Spirulina major PCC 6313: one gene and its partner. The protein of the gene in region 1 binds, or shares a complex with, the protein of each later gene. Links are inferred from orthologs where the notes say so. Each region holds a gene or a part of one and is shown on either strand. Other genes may lie near its edges.

Region 1 (4,889 bases):
CATTTCCCGGAAACAACACCACCGGCAACTTCGGAAATTGCGGATGTTCCGCGCTAGTCGTCACCATGGAGCAACCGGGGAGAATCTGACCCAATAAGCGAGCCGATCGCAACCCCAGACCCACACTCAGCACATCATTCGACGTAATCCCCCCCTTGCTGATTAAAAAGCGCAATTCCGGCGGCAACCCCTGCACAATATCCATCAACAAGCCCGAAACCGCCTTACCAAAGTCGAGGCGCTGCTGAATGCTGTCAAACTGCAATTCCTCACGACTGGTATAGATTACAGGCGTTAGATTTTGCGTAAATGCTGTGGCAACTTGGGCTAATGCCTCCTGTTTTAAAGTTGCGCTTTGGGTGAAATCTTCTCGCATCCGGGCCACATCCACTTCAATCGGTGCCACGCCGTCAGCTTTGAGTAATTCCATCAATTGCTCGGTGGTTTTTTTGACGTGGGAGCCGACGATCACCGCGCCAGGTTTTTCGGTGCGGCCGTAGGTAGCCATGGATTCGGCGGCGATCGGTTGGGGGCCGAGTTTGGCGAGGGACGTGAGGAGACTGGCGGCACTGCGGAAGAGAAAGCGTTTGCCCTCGGCGGCGGCGTTGAGGAGTTCGGTGGCAAAGCGGTCAAAATCGGCTTGGGTTTCGCCATCCACGGCACAGCAGACATTCCCGGTGAGATTCATTAAACGATCTTGGCAGTGCGATCGCACTGCCTCCAGGTCAAACCGCTCCACCTGATCCGCCGCAATCCGTCCCCCGGTTTTTTCCGCCACATAGTCTGGCAAAAATGCGGTGCTATAGCCAAACACCGAATCCTTGGCGAATTCCGTCTCATGTACCGGGGTTTCCACGCCATTGATCAGCAAGTAATGGGTGCTGTTGCGGGTAATCCGTCCCCCTTCAAAAAATGCCGGGGTGAGGAAATGGGCATCAAAGGGGCCTAGTTCATCAGCGATCGCATCGGTTTCCACGGGGTAATGACCGCGCAGGGTGGAATCGGAGCGGCTCACCACTAAAAATTCAGTGACCCCTTCTGCATCGAGGGCAAGGCGGAGATTGTGGCAAACCTCGCGGGTAATGCGGGTGGCTTCATCGGGAGCGAGGGCGCGGGTATTGGTGAGCACGAAAAAAATCGGAGCGGCATCAGCCAACCCCAAGCGCAACGTATCCACATCCCACTGCATCAACAGCAGGCAACTGTGAACCGTTTGGGAGCCGGTGGGATCATCGTCAAGGACAATAATTTTGGGGCGGTTGGCAGCTTGGGCAGACATAGCGATCGCTTCTGAGGAGGGTTAATGTTACTGGTTAGCCTAGCGCGGGATGGGGCATTACTCACGGAAAATATTAATTTTTCGTTAAATTATGAAAAGACTGTTGGGAAATGGGTAAGTGATCATCGTTTGGTTAGCGTTGGCAAGTAGTGCTGCTTGGTTACTGAGTAGCTTAATCGGGGGCGGCAGTCCCCTGATTTTGATTCCCGTGATTAGCGCGTTGTTGGGCCCGGTGGTTGTGCCGCCGGTTTTGACGACGGGAATGTTGTTCGGCAATGGGCAACGGGTCTGGATTTATTGGCGGCAGATTGAATGGCGGGTGGTGGTATGGTGTTTGCCGGGGGCAACGGTGGGGGCGGTGTTGGGAGCGTTTGTCCTGAGCCGGACTCGGATTGAATGGCTGAGTTTGCTGTTGGCAATCTTTTTGTTGCTGTCGGTGCTGGGCTTGTTGCGCGATCGCCCCGACTCCAACTCATCCACCCTACCCCGGAACAAAATGGCCGCCTGGATGTTTCTGCCCCTGGGATTTTTCTACGCCTTCTTTTCCGGGCTGATCGGTTCTACGGGCCCGATTTTGCACCCCTTCTATCTCGGCTACGGCCTCAACAAGGAGGAAATGCTCGCCACGAAATCCCTCAATGTGCTGGGGGTGCATCTGGTGAAATTATTGGCCTATGGTCTGTTTGGGATTTTAAGTTGGCAGACCTTTGGCTATGGGCTAGTGATCGGAGTTGCCGCGTTGCCGGGAAATTATTTAGGGCAATGGGTACTGACGAAAATCAGTGATCAACAATTCCGGCGGTTGGTGGTGATTTTTATCGGTGCGAGTGGGCTGTTTCTGTTTTGGCAACAGCGGCAATTTTTGGGGTTTGGGTTTTAATCGCGGTCTGTGCCGCAGTTCGGCGTAGTTTTCCCTAGGGGCGTGACACACTTTAATTAATGGGTGGGTTACGGCGGATTGCTGAATTTCAGATATAGCAAGCGTTTAAGCCGCCTAACTCACCCTACAATCAAGCCTGACTTTAGTTGTGTCGTGACACTTGTTTTATGCGCGGGATTCAGGGGGAATATTGTGCGATCAGTTGGCTCACCTTGGTTTTGATTTCATCCCGAACCCGTCGAAAGGTGTCTAAGGGTTGACCATCGGGGTCATCGAGTTGCCAATCGGCGAAGAGGGGCCGTAAGACCCATGCTTCGGGCAAATCGACCCCACAACCACAGAGGGAAATCACCCCATCGTAGTTTTCGGGATTAAACGCTGTGAGCGGATCGGAGGTTTGATCGCGGATGTCGATCCCCAATTCGGCCATGACGGCGATCGCAGTGGGGTGAACTCGACTGGCCTCTAAGCCGGAGGATGTGACCTGAAGAATGCCAGCACCGAGGGTTTTCGCGAATCCTTCGGCCATTTGTGACCGGCAGGAGTTGCGCTTGCAGACGAACATGATGGTTTTCATCGTTTGTTTTTGGGTTGGGTTGAGAATAACGGAGGCGAAATTTCATGCCTTGCGCAGGTAACGGGAGTTGAGCCAGATCTTTCTGTCCCCCAAAGTGAACCTAGCGATCCGGTAGGGCCGTGACACAACGGGGATCGCAGAGGGTGGCTTTTTCGGGTTCACGGGGAAACCAGAAGGCCGTTTTTTTGCAAAATTCCACCAAAAGCAGCATCACCGGCACTTCAATTAAGACCCCGACGACGGTGGCTAGGGCAGCTCCGGAGTTGAGACCGAAGAGCATCACGGCGGTGGCGATCGCTACTTCAAAATGATTACTCGCCCCAATCAACGCCGCCGGAGCCGCATCCTCGTAGGACAGCTTCAACACCCACGCCGCCACATAGGTCAAACCAAAAATGATCGTTGTTTGCAACAACAGCGGCACAGCAATGAGGAGAATATGCAGCGGATGTTGAATGATTAAATCGCCTTTGAGGGCAAAGAGGAGAACCAGCGTGATCAACAGGGCGAGGGTGGAAATCGGCCCCAGTTTTTTCAGGAAAACCTGATCAAACCAAGGGCGGCCCCGATGACGGAGAATCCAGACGCGGCTTGCCATGCCTGCCGCGAGGGGTAAACCTACATAGATCAATACCGAAAAGACAATGGTTTGCCACGGCACGCTTAAATCATTCACCGCGAGCAACCATTTTCCCAAGGGCGCGTAGAGAAAAAGCATCGCCAAGGAGTTCACCGCCACCATCACTAGGGTGTGGCCTTGGTTGCTGTAGGAGAGGTAGCCCCACATCAAGACCATGGCGGTACAGGGGGCAATGCCGAGGAGGACCGCGCCGGCGATGTAGGAACTGGCGAGGGGGGTTTCTGTACCGCGAATCAGTTCGGTGGTGGTGAGGAGGGGGCGGAAGAGATTGCCGAGGAAGAACTGGGCGAAGAGCACCATGGTGAAGGGCTTGACGAGCCAGTTGATCACGAGGGTGAGGGCGACGGGTTTTGGGGTTTTGGCGGCTTTGACGGCTTGGGAAAAGTCGATTTTGACCATGATCGGGTACATCATGGCAAAGAGACAGAGGGCGATGGGAATCGAGACGTGATAAAGACTGAGCGCGTCGAGGGCGATCGCAACGCCAGGCAACAACCGCCCCAAGAGAATGCCCGCCCCAATACAGAGAAACACCCAAAGCGTCAGGTATTTTTCAAAGCGGTTGAGTTTGCCCCCGGCTTGGATGGCGGTAGGGTTGAGGCTGGGTTGAGGATTCATCACGCTCACATCAAAAAAAGTTGATGGATATAGCGTAACAGAAATACATCAAAAAAAGTTGATGAACTATGAATCACAATAGCGAGCGGGTTTCGGCGCGGTGGTGGGGCGAAATTGGGCGATCGCGGTTTCGAGTTGCGCGATCGCCTCACCATCGAGGCGGTAATAAACCCAACGGCCTTGGGAGCGAGATTGAATGAGACCCGCCTCTTTGAGGATTTTGAGATGGAAGGAGAGTTTTGACTGGGCAACGGCGAGGCGATCGCACAAGTCGCACACACATTGCTCTTCATCGCGCAGGATGGCCAGCACCTCCAACCGCAACCCATCGGACAGGGCATGAAAGCGATCGCGCAAGGTCGCTAAGGTTTGGGGATCAGTGGTGTTGAGCGTCATGGGGGGTTAACCTATTCTGTTACAAATCTTGAAGGGATGTGTCACAATAGCGACGTTGTGATCCTGTTTCATGACCCACTGTTGCGGTCTGTTCTGTTTCGCAACAGATATGAGGAAGCGATCGCAACTCTGCCCCCCCATTCAGCACCTGTGCGGAATAGTCACCCTTACTACCGTAGCTTGATTTATCCCTCACCACTGAGACTAGAGCCATGATAGACACGATCGTCACTGCTGCTATCCTCTCTGTGTCCACCAATCTAGATAATTTAGCGGTGGGGGTTGCCTATGGCTTTAAACGCTTAACGATTGGCTGGCTAGCCAATGGTGCGATCGCCTCCCTTTCCGGGATTAGCACCCTTTGTTCCATGAGTTTAGGGAATGAGATCGCCTCCCTCATTTCGCCTCAATGGGCACAATCCTTGGGGAGTTCGCTGTTAATTGTCATTGGGGTGGTGGTACTGGTGCAGTTTTGGCGATCGCGTCACGCGCCGATCTC
Region 2 (4,747 bases), 2.2 Mb from region 1 along the record:
CGAGTCAGGCGGCGGGTGATCTTGCAGAGCAGGAGTAAGCAGACATGGCGATCGCAACGCAGATTAATCCAGAGTTTTATCGGGTCTTTTCCCCGGCGCAAGTGCGGGAAATCATCGCACATTTAAAGCGCGATCGCGCCATTCCCTTTAAATTTTTCTATCAGGGCAAACTGGTCGAAGCCTGGGAAGCGTTAAATGTGCAACAAGACCAAGCCCCGATCAGCAGTGCCAAAACTGACGAGGCATTTTTAAAACGGGTTTGCATCCATCTCTTTCAAACGGAAACAGGATGCGATCGCTGGAACCTAATCGACATCGGCGCGGGCAATCCTCAACTGGTGCGGAAATTGGTGGGGACATTTCTCGAAAATCATTGCCTCAACACCTACGTGGCCCTGGACATTAGCCCCGATCTCCTCACCCTTTCAGAAACCACCCTCACCACTTGGTTCCCAACCTTGCCTTGGCGCGGTCAACAGTGGGATTTTGAACGCGACCCGATGCCGGAAGCGATCGCTTCCTATCGCCAGACTCCCCAAGCAGCTTCAAATCTTTACCTCTATCTCGGCGGCACGTTCTGCAATGTGGGCGATCGCATCGCCGTCCTCAAAAATATCGCCGCCGGGATGGAGCCGGGCGAATGGCTCTGCATCAGCTTTAGTGTTGATTTTCGCGATGCGGGCCCCCGTGAATTTGACCCTACCCACCACATATCCCACCAAGCCAGCCAATTCATCCTCAACAGCTTCGGCATTCACCCAGACCACGCTGAAATTGTCGGCTATTTTGACCCCGATTGGAGCGGCTACAAAACTGACATTCGCCTCCAGGCTGATTATCAACTTCGGGTTGATTATCCAGACGGAGAACAGGACGCGATCGCCTTCCAGGCCGGCGACGCGATCAACATCTATCGCTTCTTTTCCTATGGGATCGAACCCGACACCAGCGCCCCTCAGATCCTCGCCGACTTCCAAACCGCCGGCCTCGAAATCCTCTCCTACCGCATCGAAGCCCTCCTCTCCCGCGCCATGATCGTCTGTTGTCGAACCGGGGCGGGTTAATGGTTAACGCTGCGCCCGCTGATATAGCGATCGCGTCCCTGTTGTTTGGTGCTGTGAGCGAAAGACTCAGGATTCGCCCCTTGTTTGAGATATACCTTAAGCGGTGGGTTACGGTGGATTGCTAAATTGCGGTGATAGCGGGGGTTTAAGCCGTCTAATCCACCCTACGATCGCGCCTCATTTTGGCTGGGCCATGGCATTGGTGTGAGACCCAAGAGCCAGGGTGCGATCGCGCTTTACTTGCGTTCTGGGTGGTCACTTTCGGGTAAAAAAGCGCCCAATTGATTGATTTTGCTGATCATTTGGATCAGGCGGGCCGCGTCCTTTTGGTTGAATTCAAACTGTAAGCGGGGTAAATGGAGTGTGCCGTCATCCTGTTCTGCGGGGAGTGCGGTGCATTTTTCGATCGTGCCCTGCACTAAAATGTCGCTAAACTCACGGTTGAGAAATGCGATCGCATCGTCGGCTAGTTCACTATTCAAGCGCATCACAAACTTGTGATCCACATAGCGGCTCGAATGATAAACCCGATAAAAGCGGTTAATCACCCCACAGGCGAGATCCAGATCATCGGTAATTGTGTAGATGCTGGGGTCATCGGGGCTGATTAAGCCTTCCCGCAGCAGGTGTTCGCGGATATGGTCGTCGAGGGAATTCCAATAGTCGCTACCCGGTTCATTGATCAACACCACTGGGGCGGGGCCATATTTCCCCGTTTGCAAGAGGGTCAAACTCTCAAAGGCTTCGTCTAACGTGCCAAATCCACCGGGAAATAAAGCGATCGCATCACTTTCCCGCAGGAAAAACAGCTTCCGCGTGAAGAAATATTTAAAGCTCATCAGCTTGTCATCCCCAGCAATGTACGCATTCGCCCCTTGCTCAAAGGGAAGCTGAATATTTAAACCAAAAGACTGCTCACGGCCTGCGCCTTCATTGCCCGCCGCCATGATGCCATCCCCCGCGCCGGTAATCACCATAAACCCCTGTTGGGTCATGCGGTGGGCAAAATCCACAGCCATCTTATAAATGGGTTGATCCGCCGGGGTACGGGCCGAGCCGAAAATACTCACTTTGCGAATGTGGCGATGGGGATAGAAGACCTGGAAACCACCTTCAAGGTCTTCCATCGCAGCGGTGAGAATTTTCCAATCGAGGCGATCCACCTGTTCCTCAGTGAGCCGGAGGATCACATTCAGAGCACGTTTAACATATTTTTGATGCTGGAGCTTGTCCCAGCGATCGAGCAGTGTAGTGAGAGCATGGCTCAGATCGTCGGGGGCTGCGTCTGGAGTAACCATAGGAGCGAGGAGGGAGTAAGGTGATCTATTTTACCGGAATTCCGGACGGGAATTGAAAGATCGCCGCTGCTCCGCGACTCTGAGGTGTTACGCCCTAAACCAAACCCCTCTGGGTTGAAAGAGGGGTTTGGCTCAGGGGTGCGATCGCTTGCAAGTCTGAACAGCAATGTTTAAAGATATTTTTCGAGGGTACTGGCTAGAGTCGTTTTCGGAACCGCCCCAACCACCATATCAACACGCTGACCTTCTTTGAAGATCATCAACGTGGGAATACTCCGAATCCCATATTGACTTGCCACAGCAGGGTTCTCATCGGTATTGAGTTTGACCACTTTTACTTTGCCATCATATTGTTGAGCAATTTCGTCAACGACGGGAGCAACCATTCGGCAGGGCCCACACCAAGGTGCCCAAAAGTCAACAAGGACGGGAATGTCGCAATCTAATACAACGGCTTTAAATTCTTGATCTGTAACTGGTTCGGTCATTGGGTTGGGATTCCTTTACCGGTCTATCATTATACTGGGTAATTCTAACATAGTAAAAGCACCCATTCCTCCATATCTTAGGGAACTGATTTGAACGTTAACACGATTGTGTTTCTTAAGACTTGGAGCGTTGCGTTTGCCGGGTTAAGCAACCCTAGGGCATTCGGCGGTGGGGATTGAGGGGTGGCGGAGAGAACGGAGCATGGCACGAAAAAACCGCCCAATCGCTTGGGCGGGAAAGTGGTGTGAGGAGTGAACGGAAACTTTCGTCTCCGCACAATTCCATTGTAAGGTACTGCTTTAGTTTTGCCAGGTTTCGTTGATTAGATTGGGGGCGAAACGCTCAGGAGGACGCGATTGAGTTCGGGAATCTGTCTCTTATTTTTTCATGCGTTGTAGAGTGGCGTAGGGGTCAGGTTCAACTGATTCTTATTCTTTAGTCAATCTGTCTCAGTTATGCGATCGCAAACTTAACCACAAAGAGAACCGCCAACACCCACATCGCAACTTTGGTTTCTTGGAATTTGCCTTGCATGGCTTTGATGACCGGATAGGTAATCAACCCCACCGCCAGACCTTCAGCGATGGAATAGCTCAACGGCATAATCAAAATGGTTAAAAATGAGGGGATCGACTCCGCCGGATCATCCCAACGAATATAGCGCAAACTGCCCGCCATTAAGACCCCCACAATCACCAACGCCGGAGCCGTGGCAAATCCCGGAATCGCCGCCAAGAGGGGAATAAACAAAATCGACAGGGCAAACAAAACCGCACTGCTCACCGCCGTTAAGCCGCTGCGCCCGCCTTCGGCGACACCGGACGCGGATTCGATGTAGCTGGTGACAGTGGATGTGCCCAGGAGTGCGCCAGCGGTGGTGCCGATGGCATCGGCCATGAAGGCTTTATTCACGTTGGGAAATTCGCCCTCGTCATTAATGTAGCCGGCTTTGATGCCCAACCCGGTCAGGGTTCCCACGGTATCGAACAAGTCCACAAACAGGAAGACAAAAATCACCGAGACGAGTTGCCCAATGTTGATGCTGCCGAGTTGACCGATCCCGACAAAGGCCTGACCGATCAGGTCAACGGGAAGTTGGGGCAGGGCGACGAGGCCTTCCGGGGGGGAGGCAATGCCAAGAATCCAGCCTAAAATTGCGGTGGCGAGGATGCCCCAGAGCAGAGCACCTTTGACCCGACGCGCTACGAAGGCGGCGGTGATGAAGATACCCGCGATCGCCATTAAGGTATTGGGATTACTCAGATCGCCGAGGGTGGTGATCGTGGCTTCGTAGGGGACGATTAGCCCCGCGCCGCCCACTTCAGTGCTGCCAGAAAGGGCGATGTAGGCGATGAATAGACCGATCCCGGCGGCAGTGGCGTGTTTGATGCATTCGGGAATGACGTTGACGATCTGGGCGCGAACATCCGTGAGGGTGAGCACGATGAAGATGATGCCTTCGATGAACACCGCTGCGAGGGCAACGCGCCAATCAACCCCCAGCCCAATCACGACGGAGAAGGCAAAGTAGGCGTTTAAGCCCATGCCGGGGGCGAGGGCGAAGGGAAAGTTGCCGTAGAGACCCATGATCAGGGTGGCGATCGCGGCGGATAGGGCCGTTGCGATCGCAATTTCACCAAACAGATCCCCGGATTCTTCGAGGAAAATCGCGTTGGAGAGAATCACCGGGTTGACGACCAAGATATAGGCCATGGTGAAGAAGGTTGTGATCCCGGCCATCACTTCAGTGCGGACATCGGTTTGCAGTTCCGCGAGATGAAAAAATTTGCTTAACCCACGTTCCGGTTCCGGCGTGGGGGGTTGAGGGTGCGAGACGGAATCAGGAGTCATACGGCACAGAATCACCAAAATTTACAGGGGCAATTGTAAAGGGTT

What was found. The genes of interacting proteins can lie anywhere in the genome.
Region 2: the proteins of arsC (region 1) and trxA are in contact, whole or in part, in an NMR structure (PDB 2IPA), measured with the Bacillus subtilis proteins. The link is inferred for Spirulina major PCC 6313 from one-to-one orthologs.

What each region holds. Positions count from the first base shown.
Region 1 is NZ_KV878783.1:3,532,688-3,537,576, forward strand. The notes cover bases 1,038-3,934. They hold arsC (arsenate reductase, glutathione/glutaredoxin type), read right to left. Parts: upstream 2,737-3,934; coding sequence 2,338-2,736; downstream 1,038-2,337. Other genes in these bases: SPI6313_RS15555 (four-carbon acid sugar kinase family protein), read right to left, coding at 1,038-1,279; SPI6313_RS15560 (sulfite exporter TauE/SafE family protein), read left to right, coding at 1,398-2,159; arsB (ACR3 family arsenite efflux transporter), read right to left, coding at 2,837-3,934. In the rest of the region: more of SPI6313_RS15555, read right to left, coding at 1-1,037; more of arsB, read right to left, coding at 3,935-3,994; SPI6313_RS15575 (ArsR/SmtB family transcription factor), read right to left, coding at 4,061-4,390; SPI6313_RS15580 (manganese efflux pump), read left to right, coding at 4,603-4,889. UniProt on the Bacillus subtilis protein: Catalyzes the reduction of arsenate [As(V)] to arsenite [As(III)]. In vitro, can dephosphorylate para-nitrophenyl phosphate (pNPP).
Region 2 is NZ_KV878783.1:1,351,934-1,356,680, forward strand. The notes cover bases 1,192-3,946. They hold trxA (thioredoxin), read right to left. Parts: upstream 2,851-3,946; coding sequence 2,533-2,850; downstream 1,192-2,532. Other genes in these bases: SPI6313_RS05790 (LOG family protein), read right to left, coding at 1,301-2,362; SPI6313_RS05800 (NCS2 family permease), read right to left, coding at 3,305-3,946. Also shown: SPI6313_RS05780 (inositol monophosphatase family protein), read left to right, coding at 1-38; SPI6313_RS05785 (L-histidine N(alpha)-methyltransferase), read left to right, coding at 45-1,064; more of SPI6313_RS05800, read right to left, coding at 3,947-4,702. UniProt on the Bacillus subtilis protein: Participates in various redox reactions through the reversible oxidation of its active center dithiol to a disulfide and catalyzes dithiol-disulfide exchange reactions.